One region of the Paenibacillus sp. FSL R7-0198 genome, then DNA from elsewhere that is predicted to be linked to it. Evidence: predicted binding sites of a transcription regulator. Region 1 holds the regulator's gene; each other region holds the start of a gene.
What was found. The regulator Rex, encoded in region 1, represses fermentation and respiration genes when NADH is low (regulators of the CRP and FNR family bind a similar motif). The targets are predictions, from matches to a motif close to TTGTGAAATATTTCACAA.
Positions count from the first base shown of each region.

Region 2: a site for Rex is predicted at 3,304-3,321, ahead of MKY87_RS02860 (L-lactate dehydrogenase). Genes of this name have one in related genera too.
Region 3: a site for Rex is predicted at 3,557-3,574, ahead of nadA (quinolinate synthase NadA). Genes of this name have one in related genera too.

Region 1 is NZ_JBBOCB010000001.1:1,036,378-1,043,940, reverse strand. Features, by position in the region: gene panD (aspartate 1-decarboxylase) at 1-142, shown strand, start outside; gene MKY87_RS04270 (tetratricopeptide repeat protein) at 260-883, shown strand; gene dinG (ATP-dependent DNA helicase DinG) at 1,026-3,887, shown strand; gene MKY87_RS04260 (redox-sensing transcriptional repressor Rex) at 4,106-4,759, shown strand; gene MKY87_RS04255 (amidohydrolase) at 4,746-6,053, shown strand; gene MKY87_RS04250 (DUF5590 domain-containing protein) at 6,093-6,623, shown strand; gene MKY87_RS04245 (hypothetical protein) at 6,924-7,451, shown strand; gene MKY87_RS04240 (AAA family ATPase) at 7,444-7,563, shown strand, end outside.
Region 2 is NZ_JBBOCB010000001.1:699,356-706,918, reverse strand. Features, by position in the region: gene MKY87_RS02870 (hypothetical protein) at 1-843, shown strand, start outside; gene MKY87_RS02865 (hypothetical protein) at 907-2,115, shown strand; gene MKY87_RS02860 (L-lactate dehydrogenase) at 2,301-3,230, opposite strand; gene MKY87_RS02855 (WD40/YVTN/BNR-like repeat-containing protein) at 3,567-4,844, shown strand; gene MKY87_RS02850 (hypothetical protein) at 4,991-5,200, shown strand; gene MKY87_RS02845 (phosphotransferase family protein) at 5,415-6,194, shown strand; gene MKY87_RS02840 (SMI1/KNR4 family protein) at 6,403-7,038, shown strand; gene MKY87_RS02835 (NUDIX hydrolase) at 7,102-7,527, shown strand.
Region 3 is NZ_JBBOCB010000001.1:3,745,943-3,753,505, forward strand. Features, by position in the region: gene tilS (tRNA lysidine(34) synthetase TilS) at 1-609, shown strand, start outside; gene hpt (hypoxanthine phosphoribosyltransferase) at 662-1,201, shown strand; gene ftsH (ATP-dependent zinc metalloprotease FtsH) at 1,302-3,347, shown strand; gene nadA (quinolinate synthase NadA) at 3,647-4,585, shown strand; gene nadB (L-aspartate oxidase) at 4,621-6,255, shown strand; gene nadC (carboxylating nicotinate-nucleotide diphosphorylase) at 6,252-7,118, shown strand; gene MKY87_RS16160 (type III pantothenate kinase) at 7,125-7,563, shown strand, end outside.

The DNA of each region.
Region 1 (7,563 bases):
TGGAGATAACGTCATTATCATTTCTTACGCCATGATGTCGCAAGAAGAGGCAAATACTCACAAACCAACCGTTGTATTTGTAGATGGACAGAATAAACCTGTACAAACGATGAAACAGGAAGTCCACGCAACAATTATGTAATCGACTGGTAAGGAGAATGAAATCGGCCCTTGAAGCAAAAAATGAGTACAGGTCACTGCACTAATCCATTTTTTCAAGGGTGGGGATGCATCGATGTTCCAGCATGTTTTCGCAGAAATGAACGACATGTTAGATGAAATTATCAAGAGCTATCCTTCCGCTGAAGGCCTGAACAAACAAGAATTGCTGCAAAAGTGGAACTTGCTTAAGCGGATGAGTGACGGAATGCTGGATGAATGGCTGATGTTTGAAGAAAAGATGAGCCAGGTGAGGGAGCGGGAGATGGATAAGCCTGCTTCCCTTGAACCGGAACAGGAAGCTGTTACCGCGCTGCCTGAACTCCATCTGGAATGTTTCAGTCGAGGTCAGGGCTATTTCAAACTACAGATGTATCCGCAGGCGATCATGCAGTTCTCCCGGGTTGTGACCGACCATCCGGAGAGTGCATTGACTCGCTTTTACCTGGCGCTCGCGTATCTGAATCTGGAACAAATGGCGGAAGCGGGGACACATTTGCAGCAGATCATGTACCTTAAGGGTTCACCTCGCTTAAAAGGGCTTGTATGTAACGCCCTGGGCTGTATTCAAGCCAAGCTTGCGAATCCCGAAGCTGCATGTTCACTCTTTGCACAGGCCCTTCAGTATGACCCGACATTGACCGAACCACTGTACAACATGGAAGCTTGCAGGTTGAACAGGGGAAAATTGCAATATGCTAATCAGCTGACGACCCTTCATTAAGCGGGAATTCGGCGACAAAAAAACGGTGTTCCCTCCTTTGGCATAGCGGCGGGGACACCGCTTTTTTGTCAGTTAATTTTCAAATCCCCTTTTTTTTGCTATGCTGTAACATAGACTGGAATGGAAGGGACCGTACATTGCAATGAAATTTGCCGTATTGGATTTCGAAACAACCGGCACGCAGTCCGACGGTGAGATTATACAGGCCGGACTTGCCATCATAGATCATGACTACAGCATAACTCAAATATATAGTTCTTATGTGAACCCTGGTGTACCGATTCCCCCGTTTATTTCGGGGTTGACGGGTATTACCGATGAAGATGTAGCGGACGCTCCTTCACTCGAAGAGATGATGATGGAGATGGTTCCGCTGCTTAATGATGTGGTGCTAGTTGGACACAACGTCGCTTTTGATTTTCACTTTTTGCAGAATGCTCTTGACCGTTGCGGTTATTTGCCGTTCACTGGCCGTATTCTGGACACGATTGATTTTCTGAAGATTACATTCCCATCACTGGGTTCTTATCAACTCGGTTATGTGTCTTCCGAATTTGGATTTCAACATGATCGCCCTCACCAGGCAGACAGTGATGCACTGGCGACAGCCTATGTGCTGCTCAAGTGTCTGGATGAGTTAAAGGAATTACCGCTCATAACGATTCAGCGCCTCAGTGACCTGTTTGCACCAGAAGACAGTGACTTGGGCTGGTTTTTGGACGGGATGCGCAGTGAGAAGGAAGCAGAGCCGATTCAGGATCTGGACGGACATACCTATTATCGTCAGCTTGCTCTTAATGTAAGTGATTGGACCGACATTGGTGCACCACGCGATGAGCGGGAGGCTAACCCCCTCGATGGTGTAAGCTTCGAACAGTTTATGGACCAGGTTCGGGAGAACCTGAAGGATACACTGGATCATTACGAAGAGCGTGAAGCGCAGACCCAGATGTTCAGCAGTGTAAGGCAAGCCCTGGATGAAGAGAAACATCTCTTGATCGAAGCTGGAACGGGTACCGGTAAATCTCTAGGGTATCTGTTGCCTGCTATTTACGAAAGTGTGAAGCAAGAACAGAAAGTTATGGTCAGCACGCATACGATCAATCTGCAGGAGCAATTGAGAGAGCGGGACATTCCGATGCTGACTCAAGTGGTTCCGTTCCCGTTTAAGGCTGCTGTATTCAAAGGACGTGGACATTACCTGTGCCTGCGCAAATTTGAACACAAAATCAATAAACGTGAATTCGCCACACCTAAAGAGGATTATTTCACAGCTGCTCAGATGATCGTCTGGCTTACGCAGACCGAAACCGGAGATGATGAGGAACTTAACCTTAGCGGACGCGGAGGGGACTTCTGGGAGACCGTACAGAGCGAATCCGAATCATGTCTGGGAAGATCCTGTCCATGGTTCCGCAAATGTTTCTACCATCGTGCCAAACATGAGGCAGGGTTGTCTGATATCGTAATCACCAATCACTCCAAATTATTTACGGATGTGAAAGCCGCGCATCAGCTGCTGCCAGCCTATGAGAGTCTTGTAATCGATGAGGCACATCATCTGGAGGATGTCGCTGGTAAACATCTTGGAATGCATATGAAATATTTCACTTTGGTTCATACACTGACCCGCCTGTTTAAAGACAGTCGTAATGGTCAGCTGCCTATGCTTCGTTCGCAGTTATCCGGGCATGAAAATTCGGTGCAATGGGGCTCCATGGTGGACCAGATGTTCCCGCTCGCTCTTGAGGTCAAGGAACTGTGGGATCGTATGAGCGATGCATTGTTTGGTCTGTTGCCTGAACGAAGTGATGCTTCACCGGGCGAGACGGGGCAATTTTCACTGCGTCTGAAAGCATCTCAGAAACCTGCAAAATGGCAGGAGTTGCAGGATCTGGAGAACCAGATCTATGTGACTCTGGGCGATTTGGTTCGCAAAGGGGACAAATTGCTGCTTGAAGTGAAAGAGGATCAGGATGATTATCAATCGGATAGTCTGATCACGGACATAACAGGATTACTGAAAGATCTGACCACATTGAAGGAGAATCTACGTTTCTTCATGCGTATGGATGACGCCAAAACGGTGTACTGGATGGAAGCCAGCGGCCAGTTCCGCAGTAAATCACTCCAGCTGTATGCCGTACCTGTAGATGTCAGTGCACAACTAAAGGATTTGTTTTTTGATAAAAAGAAAAGTGTTGTGCTTACATCAGCTACGCTTTCGGTAGATAAGTCATTCCAGTTCATGATTGAGCAGCTTGGCTTGCAGGAAGCTTCCGAGAATAATCGGTTGTTAACGTCGATGCTGCCATCACCTTTCAACTATCGCGATCAGGCACTTCTGGTGATTCCGCGTGATTTCCCGAGTGTGAAGGGAAGTGTGGGTGATGCGCACTTTGTTAATATGCTGGTGCAATCACTCGCAGAGACGGCAATTGCTACGCGTGGACGCATGATGGTTCTGTTTACTTCATACAAGATGTTGCGACAGGTCTATGATCCGCTGAAGGAGGCGCTGTCTGGCAACGACATCTCGTTGCTTGGTCAAGGCGTTGATAGTGGAAGTCGTTCCAAATTGACTCGCAGGTTCCAAGATGCCAAAGCAACAGTACTTCTGGGCACAAGCAGCTTCTGGGAGGGTGTAGATATCCCGGGAGAAGCGCTGACCTGTCTCGCTATTGTAAGATTGCCTTTCCAACCGCCGAATCATCCGTTGGTGGAAGCCAAGAGTGAGTTGCTTCAGGAACAGAAGAAAAATCCGTTCATGAAACTGTCCGTGCCACAAGCGGTCATTCGTTTCAAGCAGGGATTTGGCCGATTGGTGCGTACAGCAAAGGACAGAGGAATTGTCATTGTTTATGATACACGTGTGATTGAAGCGTACTATGGTAAATTCTTTTTATATTCATTACCAGGTCCCAAAATGGAGCATATGCTCACGGAGCAGATGGTTCCACGAATAACCGAGTGGTTGGAAAAACCTGCTAATGAACAAGAATAATGGTTGTTTTGTTCGTTATATCATTGCATGACACTATCGTTTGGCGTTAAACTTTATTAGATATTTCCGTATCCGATTAGAGCAGTTGCACGTAAGAACTTATAACCTAAATTACAAGGAGCATTCTGTATAAAATGTCACGTCTATCATTGAGTTTATACAGAATGCTCATCTTTTCATCTATTATTTTATCGTGGCCTTGGTAAGGGGGAGCAAGAATGAAATCGGATAAAATTTCGGAAGCGGTGGTACGACGTCTGCCTGTATACTTGCGCTATTTGAGCGAGTTGCACCAGCGTGAGGTGGCTACTGTTTCTTCTCAAGAGCTTGGACAAAGGCTGGATCTGAATCCGGCCCAAATTCGTAAAGACCTGGCTTACTTCGGTGATTTTGGTCGTAAAGGGATCGGGTATGATGTATCCTATTTGATCGAGAAAATTCGTCACATTCTCAAAATCGATCAGCAAATTAATGTAGCTCTGGTAGGTGCGGGTAACCTCGGACAGGCCTTGTCCAACTACAACGCATATCTGAAAGACAACATGAAGATTGTTGCTGTATTTGATGCATATGGACCGAAGATTGGTAGTCAAATCAACAGTTTGACGGTAAAGCCAATGAATGAATTGACGGAAGCGGTTAAAACGGATAACATCCGCATCGGTATTATTACGGTTCCGGATACGGAAGCCCAAAATGTAGCCGATCAGCTTATTGAATCGGGAATTGAAGCGATCCTTAATTTTGCACCAACAATTCTAAAAACACCGCCGCATATCCGCATTCACCATGCTGACTTTACAACGGATCTGCTTAGTTTGGCCTATTACTTGGAGACTGGAAAGGACGACGAGGAAGATGACAACAAATAGATGGGTAATTCACAACGGTAAATTTGCCGTTAATGAAGGCGGCACAACATGGAACGTTGTTCAAGGATACATGGTTGTTGAGAATGACAAGATTGTGCATATTGGTGAGACATTGCCGGATGGAGACGAAAATTGTACCAAAGTGGATGGAAAAGGATTGTTCTTCCTGCCGGGTCTGATCAATACGCATGGTCATGCAGCGATGTCGTTGCTCAGAGGGCACGGAGACGATCTTGCGTTGCAAGTATGGTTGCAGGAAAAAATGTGGCCGATGGAAGCGAAAATGACTTCAGAAGACGTATATTGGGGAACTTCGCTATCGGTGCTTGAAATGTTGAAAGGCGGAACTACAGCTTTCCTGGACATGTACGATCACATGGATCAAGTTGCCAAAGTTGTGGAGCAATCCGGCGTTAGAGCAGCACTGGCACGTGGTGTAATTGGGCTGTGCTCGGAAGAAGAGCAACTGCGGAAGCTGGAGGAGTCGGCAGCGTTTGCACGTGAGTGGAATGGACAGGCAGATGGTCGCATTACAACCGTAATCTCGCCACACGCACCATATACATGCCCTCCTGACTACATAGAGAAGCTTGTACAGGTCGCGAACGACCTAAACCTTCCTCTTCATACACATATGTCAGAAACGCTTCGTGAAGTCGAGCAGAACGTGGCTGATTATGGACTGCGTCCTGTAGCACATCTGGAGAAACTGGGCTTTTTCTCCCGTCCATCCCTGGTTGCACATGCGGTGCATCTGAATGACGAAGAGATTGAGATTCTGGCCCGTCATGATGTGGCTGTATCCCATAACCCGGGAAGTAACCTGAAACTCGCTTCCGGTGTTGCGCGTGTACCTGCGTTGCTGAAAGCAGGAGTTACCGTTTCACTCGGAACTGACGGACCAGCAAGTAACAACAACCTGGATATGTTCGAGGAAATGAGACTGGCTGCATTGATCCACAAAGGTGTATCTGGTGACCCGACGGCAGTGCCAGCAGGCGAAGCGTTACTACTCGGAACGTCATATGGAGCCAAATCAATCTTCTTGAACAATACCGGAGCACTCCAGGTCGGCATGAAGGCTGATTTTATCGCCTTGGACATTGAACAGGCACATTTCTATCCACATACAGACCTGATCTCACATACGATCTACTCGGCTTCTGCCAAAGATGTTGAGCACGTATGGGTGGATGGGAAACAAGTGGTGAAACATGGCGAATGTCTGACGCTGGATGAAGAGCGCATTTTGCGTGAGTCTCAATTGGCATTTGATGGTCTGCTTGCTCGTTAATTGCAGGATAGAGCATCATAGGGAAAGGAAGTTCGACTTTTGAAGAAAAAAAAGAAGTGGATATGGATTTCGCTGCTTGCACTGGTTCTGATTCTGTTTGGACTTCAGCGTTATTACGTCCATGTCACGCAGGACCAGCGCAAGGAAGAAGCGCTCGCCATACAGGCAGCACAGGAGCAACTGGGCATTACATCCTATGATGAATTGCGCAAGTACATCTGGGGAGACAAAGAAGGCTCTGACAACATCTACTGGACCCTGATCGGCAAAAACAAGGATAACCAGGATGTTATGGTCTGGGTTAAATTCGATGCAAACAATCAACCGGCTAAGGGTGCAAACGCTGTACACAGTGAGCTGCTGCAGAATGGCATGTCCGAAGCGCAGATCCGCAATCGCTTCAGTTCTGAAGTTCCTGCCGGCGAGATTAAGCGAATCATGCCTGGAGTTGTGAATGGAATATATGTGTGGCAAGTGTATTATAAAGACGGTACGCATAACCACTATCGTTTTTATCGTTTTAGCAACGGAGAACAGGTGGACCTGGTCTACACACTCCCGAACAGCTAGAACAAATAGAGTGACGTAGCTAGAGAATGAATGAAACAAAAGAACCGGCAGACGGATATCCGACTGAACCGGTTCTTTGTGTTGCCCATAAACTTAAATAATTTAAATAGTTAAAATTAATAATTTATTCATATTTTCGCCTTCGAAATTGTATATACGATGTGATATACTCAGATATGTACTCAAAGTTACATTCAAAACAAATAAACCTGTCGAAATTATCGCAGGAGTCAATGTGCACATATTCTTATATACCAATAAGCCAGTAGGTTGGGCCAAAATCTGGGAGGGGTAATTCACTTGAAACTAAAAGTATTGCCTATTGCTTTAACTGCCGTCATTTCAGCCGTTGTGTTGTTTGGAGGTTGGTTTGTATATCGTCAGGTGGCTGTGCAGAATCCGATTGAAAAGATGGTTACCCAGTACGATGGAGTTAATGACGTTCAATTAACTATTAACCGCAATGACGTACAATTGAAACTGGATCTGCAACCTGATGTTGATTTGGGCAGACTGGTACAATATATTCACAAAGAAGGACAGACCCTGATTGGAACACGATCACTAAAATTGGACGTTGTGGATCATTCCAGTGAAGCACTGGAAAGTTGGTGGGGTGATGCGATGTTTACCGTAGCCCAGGCGATGGAGAACAAGCAATACACCGAGATTACACCAACGTTGTCAAAGATGGCGACCAATGGAATTAAGGTAAATACAGCGATGGATGACAACAATGTATATGTCAGTCTCAGAGACGGAGATGCCAGCAAGTTTATTATTCTGCCGCGTGTGCCCGGTCAGATAGGAGTGTGGCCTAATGCCTAAGTGGACAAAAGAAGTTGCCATCGGATTTTTTCCCGTATTGATTATTTTTCTTGCTTTTACTGGTGTTAATATTGTTCCGATTCTGATTGCAGCGGTGCTTGTCGGAGCTTTG
Region 2 (7,563 bases), 340 kb from region 1:
GTGGCAAACGGAATTTTTGTAGCAGTCAGAAGAGCAGGAACTGACACGATTATTCCTCAAGCTTCCTGGAACGTTGATAAATTAGATGGAACCGGTCCTAGCGGAGCTACACTTAGTCTGGCTAAGGGGAATATATTTCAAATTTTATTTACTTGGTACGGTTATGGAGTCATTGAGTTTAGAGTTGTTATTCCTGATCCTACGACTTTAGCGCAGGAAGTAATTACCGTTCAACGATTCTCACCAAGCGGGCAAACAAGCTTGGCCGACCCTAATCTTCCTCTTCGTGCTGAAATCTCGAATAATGGAACAGCATCTGCACTTAATTTATTTGTTGGAGGAAGACAATATAGCATTGTGGGCAGATATAGTCCGGTATTCAGAATTACTTCTGAAAGAAGAACCGTAACTGCAACCGGGACTCTTACACCAATTTTGTCCTTCCAAAGAAAAGCAACTTTCCCGGCAGGTTCAGGCCGAACGAATTCAGTCAGTGTAAAACTTGAAGGGATCGACCTTGTAACCTCAGACGATATATACTACCAGATCATATTAGGCGGAACCATTAATGGAGCCTTTGCGACGTATCCAACGGCAACGACGAATATTCCAAACTCGGAGACAGGTCTGTTAGTAAATAGCACGCTAACGACAATTACTGGAGGTCAGGTACTACTACAAGGCTTAGCAGCTGGCGTAGAAGGCAGTGCCAGAATTTTAGCTTCTGCGTCATTATTGGATTTTCAATTACCAGACACTGAATTTGTCACGCTGGCTGTAGCTAACTTAAGTGGTGGTACGAATTCTGTCACCGCAACCTTTAGTGTCACTGAAGAATGGTAGTTAATAAAAGCGGGGAGAAGAATATTTACTTCTTCTCCCTCTTTCTGCAAAGGAGGAGAAACATTGTCAGATATTATCATCTCCAATATTGGGCCAAATGTCAGTTCGCAATTCGATGAGTTGCGTGTAGCACAAAAAACTCCAATTGTGGAGCTAACCTCTGTGTATGGTTTATCGATCCTTAGAGATGCAGTTACGATTACTGGTGCTGGCACGGTTACAAATAACGCGACTGAGTATAATTTGAGCAACTCTGCCAGTGGCGTAGACTCAGCCATTTTAGAAAGTGTATTGCGAGGACGATATGAACCGGGTTATGCAGGAGAGGCGGGGATAGGGGTTCGAATTCCTTCTCTGCCAATAGGTAACCAAGTGGCGCAATGGGGATTATTTGATACTCAAAACGGAGCCTTTTTTGGAGTGAACAGTACTACGGTGTTTGTAACCGTGCGTAGAGCAGGAGTTGATACGACAGTTCCTCAAAGCTTATGGAATGTAGATCCATTAAACGGGACAGGACCAAGCGGAGCTACACTAAACTTATCAAAAGGGAACATATACCAAATTGTGTTTACATGGTATGGTTACGGAGTGATTGAATTTAGAGTGGTTATCCCTGATCCCGTAACGTTAGCCCAAGAGGTAATTACCGTTCATCGATTCTCCCCAACAGGGCAAACAAGCTTTGTTGATCCAAATCTTCCGTTAAGAGCACAAGTTGCTAATAATGGAACCGGTGCTGCTTATAGTATATTTGTGGGTGGAAGACAATATAGTATTATCGGCAAATATGAACCAACCTATAGAGTCACTTCCGAAAGAAGAAGAATAACAAATGTTACATCAACGTTAACACCCGTAATTTCATTTACAAGAAAAGCTGTGTTTCCAGCGGGTTCGGCTAGAACGAATTCGGTTCAGGTGAATTTGGAAGAAATCAATGTTATTTCATCCGTAGATCTAAGTTACCAAGTGCTTGTGGGAGGGACGTTAAATGGAGCTTTTGTTAATTTTCCCACAGCTACAACGATTATTCCTGATAGCGAGACCGCACTACTAGTCAACAATACCTCTACAACAATTACAGGTGGAGAAGTGGTGTTTCAAGGCATTACAGGAGGGGGAGCAGGGAATACCAAAATATTGGCCTCTCAAGAACTTTTGGATTTCACTCTTCCGGAGAATCAGGTTGTAACTTTAGCCATATTGAATATTGGTGGTCCAGGCTCGAACACAGTTGATGTGGTATTTAGAGTAACTGAGAGTTGGTAATTAGTAATTAGTAATACCCTGTAGCTGTAGACATTGAATGATTCAAAATCCAGAAATCAAAAAAATGTTCAAAGATTAGAATTGACGGAATAAATGTTATGTAAACTAAATAAAAATTAGAAAAAAAATAACCCCCTGAATACTCCTTAATACAGGAATACAGGTGGTTATTTTTTATACGTGGATTACTCCAATCCAGCGATCTGTTCTTTTAATTTGTTAGCAGATGCCTGGAAAGCCACTTTCTCGGATTCATTCAACGGAAGAGGCAGAATCTCGCGCACACCGTTGCGATCGACTACACATGGAACACCCAGATAAACATCCGATACGCCATTGTAATCTTCAAGCAACGTGGATACGTTCAGAACGGAGCCTTCGTTGCCGAGAATTGCAGCTACAATGCGGTCCAGAGCAAGTGCGATTGCATAGGAAGTTGCTCCTTTGGCATTAATAATCTCATACGCTGCATTTTTGGTACGGTCGAAGATATCCTGTTGTGTTTCTTCATCCAATTCCAGATCTGTTCCTGCAACGTTAGCCAGGCTCCATACCGGTACTTCGGAATCTCCATGCTCACCAATAATATGTGCGTGAATACTACGCGGGTCGATCCCTTTATTCTTACCAATCAGGTAACGGAAACGTGCGCTGTCGAGCAATGTACCTGAACCGATGACACGGGAAGCAGGCCATCCACTTTGTTTCCATGAAGTATAGGACAAAATATCTACAGGATTGGTTGCAATCAGTAAAATACCATGAGAATTCACTTCAGTAATACGTTCAATGATATCTTTGAAAATGCTTGCATTTTTCTTCAGCAGATCAATCCGGGTTTCGCCCGGCTTCTGGGAAGCACCCGCTGTAATAATAATGATATCTGCATCTTTGCAGTCGGAATAATCGCCAGCCCATACTTTCACGCCTCCCGTAAATGGAAGACCGTGGTTCATATCGAGCATTTCTCCTGTTGCTTTATCATGATTCACATCCACAAATACCAACTCGGACGAACGCTGTCTCAACATTAGCGTGTATCCCGTTGTTGTTCCCACCGCACCCATGCCTACAATCACGACACGACTTGGTTTCAGAGCTGCACTATTTGTCATGTTCATATCCTCTCCTTTTTGGTTTATACTCCCATCCATATTAAGGGATTAGAGAGTATAAAGCGAGTGTTGTCTATAAAATAGTTCACATTTCATGTCTTTTTACCAATTATTCCGTCGAAAAACAGTTTAGGATAAAATTAATGGTAATAAATGTGCGACATCTAGCCTAGAGCATCAGCTGGAAAAAGGGAGCGGGCAGCGCATACGTAGCCAATGAGCCTTTTACATAAGGTTTGTGGTAGAATAGGAGCAGTGGATTCTGATGAATCGTAAATAAAACGCCATAGGACAGGCATGCGCGCCTGTATATTGGATGAGAGAGGTGGAACCCACTTGCGTTCGCAATGGATTAAAATCGCGCAGACAGCATTGCTGTCTATAGGTATAGCAGCTGTATTGGCTGCATGCACCGACTCAGATCAACCTCCGGTAGCAGAACCTCCGCAGCAGCAGGAGGACGCCGGGAATACAGGGCAGACATTAACTGTCGTTCCCCCTGTGAACAGTACAGAATCTGCAGATATGGCCAAGTACCAAATACAGACCCGTTTGACCGATTTTCAGTTGCTCAATGACAACGGAGGATTGGCGTGGGGTGTGACGCGGAATGCGCTGCGTCTGTACTACACTCAGGATCAGGGAAAGACCTGGACCAATATTTCACCTTCGGAAAATGTACAATTTCCGGCTAACCCTAAATATGGACAAAGCATTTATTTTGTAGATCGTGCACATGGTTGGATTGTTCGTGAAGGCATGGGTGGAACAGATACCATGGTGCTTCGCACCAACAATGGGGGCGTAACTTGGAGCCTGTCTTCTCTGTCCAAAACGGATAAAGTGACCGCGATCTCATTTGTATCTCCTGAGAAAGGCTGGATTCTCACCACGGTTGATACCGCTATTGGTAAACAGGACAAGAAACTTCACTTCACCGAGGACGGTGGAATCACTTGGAACCGCATGTCATCCAGTGATGAAGACGGCAAACAGGAAGCAGAAGAGATTTCCAAACGTGGATACACAACGGGGATGACTTTCTCCGATCCAAAGCATGGTTTCTTAACAGCGCTTGAGTTCGGTACACCGAAGTTGTATGTAACATCAGACGGCGGAGAGAACTGGGATACTGGACCATCCTTTTTTGATCGAAACAAATTCAACGGGTGTGGTAATTTCAGTGTTAGTTCACCACAATTTTTTGGACGTGAAGCGCAGTCAGCCTGGATATCAATGTCCTGTTCCCAAGGGGAGAGCACGACATTCAATGGATTCTTTACCACCGATGGAGGAAAGAGCTGGAAGCTGTCCAATTTCACTTTAAACAAACAAACGGGTCCGAATCGTAACCTTTCACCGGTATTTCTGAACGCTTTAGAAGGTTGGGCGATGCAAAAGGGCATAACCTACTACACCAAGGATGCGGGAAAAACATGGAGCGCTCTTCCTTCAAGTAGTGTACTGGAGAAAATTCTCGAAGACTATCCTGAAATTGTGAAGATGCAGATGGTTACCTCCAAGCTTGGCTGGATACTGGTTGAAAATACAGATGCTAAAAGATCGTTGTTATTGCAAACGGTGGACGGCGGTGTACATTGGAAAGTGCTTTAAAAGTAGAGTGTTGTAGATGTGAATAGATAAGGAAAGTGAGGAGCCAGAGGGTTCCTTTTCTTTTTTTGTTTAGTTTGTGAAATAAATCACAAATAAATCCACTAGAAGGTGATATATTTAACTCAACAAGAGAAGGAGTGATGAAGATGATAACCAACGGTCAAACTCAATTCACGCAGGCGGATGAATTAACCAGATATATGCTTCAATTATGCTACACATGTGACGATGCGAATCGTTGTACCACAGAGGAAGCAGTGAAGGCTTGCATGGCAGAACACGCACAGGCAGACCAGCCCGAACCAGCCGAAGGTGAAGATGTAACTCGCGGGTTTATGGATCTAATGTACGCATAGGCTTATGATTCACGGATCATTCACAGAGAACGCTCCTGCGGGAGGGTTCTTTTTGATTTGTAGAGAAATGTATGCGCTTTTAAATGTACTACGCAAATATTGCAGTATGGGTTATTATAGAAATAATTAAGGTAAATCACTCAAAATGTGGATTTTTTTGACTTTATCTGAAAGAGAAAGGGCATCAGAGAGTAGAAAGGATGAAACCATGAACGTGAATATTCAGGATCTCCCAAATGAAATAAAAGAACATATAGGGAAAGTTCAGAAAATCACTTTTACTAAGCAAGGTCATACTTCTACTGTGGCTATACTGGATACGTTTGATCAAAAGTACGTCATCAAGAAGACAGAAAACGATCTTTATAATGAATGGTTATTAGATGATTATAAGGTGCTCCAATACCTTTACCATACCGGACTCCCTGTTCCAAAGGCATATTTATTTCATATTGAGGACACATCGAGATGGCTTCTGATGGATTACATTGATGGAATAAGTTTAAGAGAATTTCTCTCTACGATGCCTGACCTCCAAAGTAAAGAAAAAGCGATTTTTAACTTTGGGCTTTGTTTAAAGAAAATACATGAATGCTCTTGTCCTGTTGAATTATTGAACAATGACACTCCTTGGTTAGAGACAATGCTTAATAAAGCAGAATATAATCTTACTCACTTTGCTGTAGACGGATCAGAAGAACTACTTCAACAGTTGAAAGAAGGAAGACCAAAACCAATAGATAACACTTTCATCCATGGAGATTTTACTATAGATAATGTGCTAGTTAATGATTGCAATATTGTTGGAGTTATTGACTGGGCAGGAGCAGCTTATGGCGATCCAAGATATGATGTAGCGTTAGCCATTAGACCGAAACATAATGCTTTTGATAATGAAAGAGATAGAGAAATATTTTATAAAGGGTATGGAAAGTTAAGAATAACGGACGAAGAATACAATTATTTTGAAGATGGGATATATAACTTCTTTTAGTCTGGCTATAAATCATGTTCTTTCAGATTAAAAAATGTACCGTTTCAGTCATTTGAATCTTGATCTGTTGAGTGCATTAGAGAAGTAAGTTCACACGAACACAACCGCACGCACTATCCACATAGCAACTAGCGATTGAGCTTAATTCGGAGGAAGTCGTGAACTCAAGACCTGTATACGATAACTTTAAGCAAAGGGATGAAATCTTATGGAATCTTCGGAAATCTTCAATATAGTTGAGTTAACTTTAGAGGGTTTGAAGAAAAGATTAGATAGTAATAATTCATTATTAATACAAGGTTCAACTGGTTATAGTGAGCCTGCAAGATTTACGTTTTATCCGGGTTCATCTAATCAGGAGATCGATTCTTTATTTGAAGAGTTAAATTTAGTTATTCCTTGGGACTATAAAGCTTTTTTACTAAATCATAATGGAGCAGATCTATTCGTGCATCCTTTTTACGGAGGGGGGATCCAATTGTATAGCTTAAGCATGATTCGACAGGTGTACATTGATTATGATTATGTTAGCATGATACCGCAGGGTTGGATTCCAATAGGTTCGGATAATGGAGATATGCTTTTTATAAATACGAATGAATGCATTGATAGATTTTCTAGCTATTTGTATTGGACTGAAATGTTGTTCATTGATAGCGTAATTAAGGTAAATATGAATTTTGAGAGATGGTTTGAAAGACTAATTATATGTAATGGCGCGCATTTCTGGAATTGGAATAATGAAAATTCTGAACGTTATTATAGGCATTTACAAGGACACATTGAAAATGTAAATAATTATGATGGCAAGAACTATACGCTCACTTTGTCAAAGAAGGATTAATGGCTTCGTATTAGAATAAAGAACTTCAATTCATATCCAATCTCTTTATAAGGAGTCGAATAAATGAGCCCTCCAAAACATATCTTATCTGCCGCTGCAATTGTGATCAACGAACAAAATGAATTATTACTTATTAGAGGACCGCGAAGAGGATGGGAAATGCCAGGTGGTCAAGTAGAAGAAGGAGAATCCCTAAGTCAAGCTGCGATCAGAGAAACAAAAGAGGAGTCCGGAATCGACATCGAAATCATCAAATTCTGTGGAATATTTCAAAATATCGAGAATTCAATATGTAACACATTATTTCTAGCCAAACCATTAGGAGGAGAATTAATCACATCAACGGAGAGCTTAGAGTCTGGTTTCTTTCCGATTGAAGAAGCCATTTTAAAAGTCGAATGGAAAAACTTCAGAGAAAGAATAGAGTATTGTTTAAAACCTGAGATGCAACCTTTTTGCATTGAGTTCAGTGATAAGAATAATATTTAAGCGTGTTACATATTACAGTGTATTCTCTAATATTAC
Region 3 (7,563 bases), 2.7 Mb from region 1:
CGAAGGTTGATTAAACTAATATTGAATTATCTGCCTTTGGACAGTGATTTTGTCGACTTTACCCGTATAGAAACCATTCGACGCAAGGTCATGGAGACCCATGTGACGACCTGGAGCCTGGATATAGGACAGACACTCGCCTGCACTCGGGAGTATAATCTGATTTCTTTTGGCATACGGACGGACGTACAGGATCAATCTTACGAGTATCGTCTTGCGCAATGGAGTGGAACTTATGAGCTTTCACTCACCCCAATTAATCGATATATTCGGTTGATGACGGTGAGTCCCGAGGACTATCATGTACCGGAATCGGCGGATCAAGCCGCGTTTGATGCGGATCAACTGCTTATGCCGCTGGTTGTGCGTTCACGGTTACCTGGAGATACCATGAAAGTAATGGGATTAAACGGAAGCAAAAAGGTGAAAAATATTTTCATCGATGAGAAAATCCCCCCATCTGTCCGTCCACGTATTCCTGTGGTATGTGATGGAGCAGGTCATATCATCTGGTTACCGGGTGTTCGACGGTCCAATGTGGCTCCTGTCAGGGAGGGCACTTCCGCAATCCTGTACATGACTGTAGGCGATTCAGCGATTCAGGGGTAGTGGTTATGGTTCAGGTAAGGCTTTCATAGTATAACTTAGGAGGTTCGCACAGTTGCAGAACGACATTCAGGAAGTATTGATCAGTGAAGAAGAAATTCAGAGTAAAGTCAAGGAATTAGGCGCAACACTAAGTGCCGAATATGCAGACCGCAATCCTTTGGTCATTTGTGTGCTCAAGGGTGCGTTTATATTTATGGCTGATTTGGTTAAAAACATAACGGTACCTGTTGAAATGGATTTTATGGCGGTATCCAGTTACGGCGCTTCCACCAAGTCATCCGGTGTTGTCAAAATCATTAAGGATCTGGATGTATCCGTTGAAGGACGGGAAGTTTTGATTGTCGAAGATATTATCGACAGCGGACTTACACTCAGCTATCTGATTGAACTGTTAGAAAACCGCGGTGCCGAATCGGTGCGTGTGGTTACGCTGTTCGACAAGCCTTCAGGCCGTAAAGTTGAGTTGGAAGCTCATTACACAGGCTTTGACATTCCTGACGCGTTCATCGTTGGTTACGGTTTGGATTTTGCGGAGAAGTACCGGAACCTGCCCTATATCGGGATTTTGAAGCCGGAAGTCTATAGTAGCTAATATCCTGCCCGACCCAAGCCTTGAGCTGTTCTTGGCTTCTGTTGAGAAGCCATGTCGGGCTATGTTAAAATAATTAAAGTGTCTCGAGAGGAGGTAGGGGATGAATCGGTTCATCCGGAATTCTGGTTTTTATTTGATTCTTTTTTTAGTTGTGGTGGGGATAGTCCAGTTCGTCAGCAATGGCGGCGAAGCCACCGATAATCCTAGATATGATCAGTTGCGTGCAGCGATCAAAGCCAACAATGTCTCTGAATTGACGGTTCAATTCAACGGTCAAACGTATCTCGTGACCGGTCAATACAAGAAGGCACCTGATGGCGCCAAATCAGAAAATTTCTCAACGTATATTCCTCCTACGGATGAGGCAATTAGTGAGCTTGTAGCTGCAAGTGAAACTAACAATTTCCAATATCATCAGGAGCCAATGAAAGGTGACAGCATCTGGTTGACGTTGCTGACTTCCTTTATTCCTTTGATCATTATGTTCCTGCTGTTCTTCTTCCTGTTTAATCAGGCTCAAGGCGGCGGCGGTAAAGTAATGAACTTTGGTAAAAGCCGTGCTCGTCTCTATAACGAAGAGAAGAAGCGGGTTACATTTGAAGATGTTGCGGGTGCTGACGAAGAGAAACAGGAACTTGTTGAGGTTGTAGACTTCCTCAAGGACCCTCGTAAATTCGCAGCAGTAGGTGCACGGATTCCTAAGGGTGTATTGCTCGTAGGCCCTCCAGGTACAGGTAAAACGTTGCTCGCTCGTGCCGTAGCCGGTGAAGCGGGTGTACCATTCTTCAGTATTTCAGGTTCCGACTTCGTTGAAATGTTTGTCGGTGTCGGTGCATCACGTGTACGTGATTTGTTTGAAAATGCGAAGAAAAATGCGCCATGTATCATCTTTATCGATGAGATTGATGCTGTAGGACGTCAGCGTGGTGCTGGTCTTGGTGGTGGTCACGATGAGCGTGAGCAAACACTCAACCAGTTGCTCGTTGAAATGGACGGTTTCGGAGCTAACGAAGGTATTATCATCGTAGCTGCAACGAACCGTGCAGATATTTTGGACCCTGCCTTGCTGCGTCCAGGACGTTTTGACCGTCAAATTACGGTTGACCGCCCTGATGTAAGAGGTCGTGAAGCTGTCCTGAAAGTACATTCCCGTAATAAACCACTGACTAAAGATGTGAAGATGGATATTATCGCGAAGCGTACAACAGGTTTCTCTGGGGCAGATTTGGAGAATCTCTTGAACGAAGCGGCATTGCTAGCAGCACGTCGTAATCGTAAAGATATTTCCATGAAAGAAGTTGACGAAGCGATTGACCGTGTCATCGTTGGTACGGAGAAGAAAAGCCGTGTCATCAGTGATCGTGAGAAACGAATCGTTGCTTATCACGAAGCAGGCCATACCATTGTAGGATACTTCCTGGAACATGCTGATATGGTACATAAAGTGACCATTATCCCACGTGGACGTGCGGGTGGATATGTAATCATGTTGCCAAAAGAAGACCGTATGCTGGTTACCAAGCAGGAACTGTTGGATAAAGTAACCGGACTTCTCGGAGGTCGTGTAGCTGAAGAATTGTTCATCGGAGAGATTGGTACTGGTGCATACAGTGACTTCCAGCAAGCGACAGGTATTGTTCGCAGCATGGTTATGGAATACGGTATGAGTGAGAAATTGGGACCTATGCAATTCGGAAGTTCACAAGGACAGGTATTCCTTGGTCGGGATATCGGTCATGAACAGAATTACTCGGATTCCATTGCGTATGAGATTGATCAGGAAATGCAACGCTTTATCAATGAATGTTATGAGAAATGTAAGGACTTGCTTGTTAAACATTCAAAAGAGATGCATCTGATCGCTCAAACTTTGCTTGAGGTAGAGACTTTGGAAATGGATCAGATCAAGCAATTGATCGAAACTGGTTCCTTAACTCCAAAAGCAGAGAACGACAATGATGGTGAAGGCACACCAACTGAAGGCGGAGAGCCAATCATCGACAACATCGGTGATGTGCGTGTCCGTATTCAAGGTAAAGATGAAACGCCTGAGCCACCAGCCGGAGATATCCCAAACGAAGCTCCGAATCTGGAAAAGGGTAATAACAATAACCCGGATGATGGCGGAACGAAGCCAACGTCTTAATGCATAATACATCTGGCTAGGACAGCAGGTGAAATCAGGAGAGCCCTCGGGCTCTCTTTTTTTATCCATTATTTCAAAAGAGGATAGATAAAGATAAACGGGAGTTAGATGGCGAACCAGTTAGCAAACAGGTGGTTAAGGCGCTGTACTGGGCCTTTTTCATTTATTGACAGAGTCGTGAACGTTGTGTAAATTAGTTGTTAAACCGCTTGTGATTCGTTTCTCAAGCGAAGTTAACGACTTAGGTTAGCCCTACGAAACAGCGCATGACGCTGTCCCGATAAAGGAGAGGATCACAGGTGGAAGCTCTGGCTTTAGAGCGCAAGGCTGAGATGAACCGCGAGCTGCGTGAGCGGCTGATGGAATTGAAGAAGGAACGTAATGCCATTATTCTTGCCCATTATTATCAACGTGATGAAGTACAGGAGGTTGCTGACTTCCGCGGAGATTCGTTTCTGTTAGCCCAGAAGGCAGCACAAACAGATGCAGATGTGATTGTTTTCTGTGGTGTTCATTTTATGGGTGAAAGCGCTAAAATTTTGGCGCCGAACAAAACAGTTATTATTCCGGATGAACGTGCGGGCTGCCCGATGGCAGATATGGTGAACGTGGATGGACTACGCAGATTGAAAGCACAACACCCTAACGCCAAGGTTGTTACTTATATCAATTCCTCGGCTGAGATTAAGGCTGAGACTGACATCTGTTGTACTTCAGCGAATGCGGTTCGGGTTATTCAATCGGTGGATTCTGACGAAATTATCTGGGTACCTGATAAAAATCTGGGACATTATGTGCAGCAGCATACAGACAAGAAAATGATTATCTGGGAAGGTTACTGCAACACGCATGATATGCTCACAGTCAAAGATGTCGTGGAGATGCGAGCCAAGCATCCAAATGCAGAGTTTGTTGTTCATCCAGAGTGTCGACCTGAGGTTGTAGAGATGGGTGATTTTGTAGGTAGCACAACAGCTATTCTGGAGTATTGCAAAAATTCATCAGCGAAGGAATTTATCGTAGGTACCGAAGATGGTACAGGATATCAGCTTCGTCTGGATAGTCCGGATAAACAGTTCCACTTTGCTACCAAGTTTCTTGTATGTCCCAATATGAAGGTGAACAACTTGAAGAAACTGGTGAAATGCCTGGAAACGATGAAGCCGCAAATCTACGTGCCACCGGTTGTTGCCGACAAAGCCAGAGAATCACTAGAGCGCATGTTGTTGGTAAAATAGGATGCGCTACTCTTGCTCCAAGACAGGTGAATAACATGATACCGCAATATTTAGTTGATTTTGATCTGTCTGCGCTACCCATGGTAGAGACGGATGTATTGGTTATAGGCTCAGGGATTGCTGGTTTGTTTACTGCCATTAAGGCAAGTGAACAACAACGTGTATTAATGATCACGAAGAAGTCATTACTTGAAAGTAACACCAGATATGCGCAGGGAGGAATCGCTGCGGTTATTGCTGAGGATGATTCACCTGCATACCACTTGCAGGACACACTTGTTGCAGGAGCGGGCTTATGCCGCTCCGAGGCGGTAGAGGTATTGGTGAATGAGGGTCCGGACGGAGTGAAGGAACTGATTCGTTTAGGTACTTTGTTTGATCTGGAGAACGGCGAGTTGGCATTGACGCAGGAAGGTGCGCATAGCCACCGCCGTATTTTGCATGCCAACGGGGATGCCACGGGATATGAGATTGTACGTGCACTTGCTGTCGAAGTGAATGAGCATCCTGGGATTGAAGTATGGGATGAGCATTTTGTTGTTGACCTGATTACAGAGCGAGGGGAATGCATTGGCGCACTGGTTCAGAAGGATGACGGATCGCAAGTATTCGTGAAGGCACAGGCAACCGTTCTTTGCTCTGGTGGGGCAGGACAACTATACCGATACACAACGAACCCCGACGTAGCTACTGCCGATGGTGTAGCGATGGCTTATCGGGCTGGTGCTATCGTGCGTGACATGGAATTCATCCAATTTCATCCCACCTCTCTTTGTTACCCGGGGGCCCCGCGTTTTCTTGTGTCAGAAGCAGTACGCGGCGAAGGAGCATATCTGCGCAATGTGAAGGGCGAACGCTTCATGGATCGTTATCATGCCCAGCTTGAACTAGCACCACGCGATATCGTGGCACGAGCGATTGTTAGTGAGATGGAGTCCACCAACAGTACCTTTGTGTATTTGGACATTACGCATGAACAGCCAGAGATGATCAAGCATCGGTTCCCTACCATATATGAGACTTGTATGCGTTATGGATTAGACATGACAACGGACTGGATTCCCGTTGCACCTGCTGCCCATTACATGATGGGTGGAGTGAAAACGGATTTGAGTGGAGAGAGCAGCATCTCTCGATTATTTGCTTGTGGCGAGGTGTCTTCTACAGGAGTACATGGAGCTAACCGCCTGGCAAGCAACTCTTTATCAGAAGCGATTGTATTTGGGCGGAGAATTGTTGATCGTATTCAATCTCTTCCTCAGCTTGGTTCATTACAAGTAAGAGCGGGTGCGCCTTCATCTGGAACCATGAATAGCAAGATCAACAAGATCATGGAAGAGCAAAAGCCGGTATCCGAAAGACGCTTACGATTACAGAAAATGATGGTTCGTCAGGTAGGCTTGCGCCGGAATGGTGAGGACCTGCAGAAGGCCATGGACAAGCTGCAACAGGAATTGCAATTTTTTGATCAGATACTCACTCATAAGGAAGAGCTGGAGTATGCCAACCTTCTGACCTGTGCCTGGTTAGTTACCAGCGGAGCATTACACCGCGAAGAGAGTCGGGGGGCTCACTATCGAGAGGATTTCCCGGCACGTGATGATATCGTGTGGCAGAAGCATAGTCTGCAGCAGCGAGAACAAGCGATTGTGGAGGAATTGATGTCATGATACTGAACGGATATAATGAAGGGCTTATCGAATCAATCAAAAACTGGCTTCGTGAAGATGTTGGTGCAGGTGACGTTACAACAAGTGTGACGATCCCGGCAGGCAACCAATCCAAGGCCATTATACACGCCAAAGACAATGGTATTATTGCAGGCATGACCGTAGCTGAACTTGTGTTTCAGGTTGTTGATCCTGATCTTGTATTTACACCGAAGGTAACAGACGGAGACAAGGTTACCCATGGCACGATTTTGGCCGAGGTAGAGGGAAGTACACATTCACTGCTTACGGGGGAACGTTTGGCACTCAATTTGCTGCAACGTATGTCCGGAATTGCTACGCGTACGCGTGCCTACGTAGATGTGCTGGATGGTCTTGAGACCAGGCTCGTGGATACACGTAAGACAACGCCGGGTCACCGATTACTTGAGAAATACGCAGTGCGCGTGGGTGGCGGAGCGAATCATCGATTTGGACTGTACGATGCTGTTATGATAAAGGATAACCACATCAAGGGTGCAGGCGGAATCACCGAGGCGGTACAGCGTGCGCGAACAGTTATTCCACATACGATGACAATTGAAGTGGAGACTGAAAACCTGGAGCAGGTGAGAGAAGCCTTGCAAGCCGGGGCAGATATCATTATGCTGGATAACATGCATCCAGAGCGGATGCGTGAAGCAGTTGAGCTTATTCGTGAACAGGCTCCTCATGTGAAGGTTGAAGCATCCGGTAACGTATCTCTCCAGACCATTCGTGGTATTGCAGAGAGTGGTGTGGATGTAATTTCGGTCGGCAGGTTAACCTATTCTTTTGAGAGCCTGGATATCAGCCTGGATTTAAATGAAAAGAAAGAGGGGTGAACCCCTTTGATTCTAGTTGTAGACGTGGGGAACAGCAATATGGTGCTCGGCGTATATCAAGGCCGGGAATTGCTGCACCACTTTCGTCTGAGTACATCCCGTCAGTCAACAGTGGATGAATACGGCGTATTGATTTATAATTTATTTCATATGTCCGGCATCAGGGCAAGTGACATCGAAGGTGTCATCATCTCATCTGTGGTTCCGCCACTGGTGAATGTCATCGAAGCGATGTGTGAGAAATATGTAGGCAAAAAAGCTTTACTCGTCGGGCCTGGCATCAAAACTGGCTTGAACCTGCGATACGAGAACCCTCGTGAAGTGGGTGCAGATCGTATTGTTAATGCAGTGGCAGCCGTTGAGAAATATGGCGGCCCTCTCGTTGTGGTCGATTTCGGTACCGCAACGACTTTTGACTGTATTGACGAAAAAGGTCACTACCTGG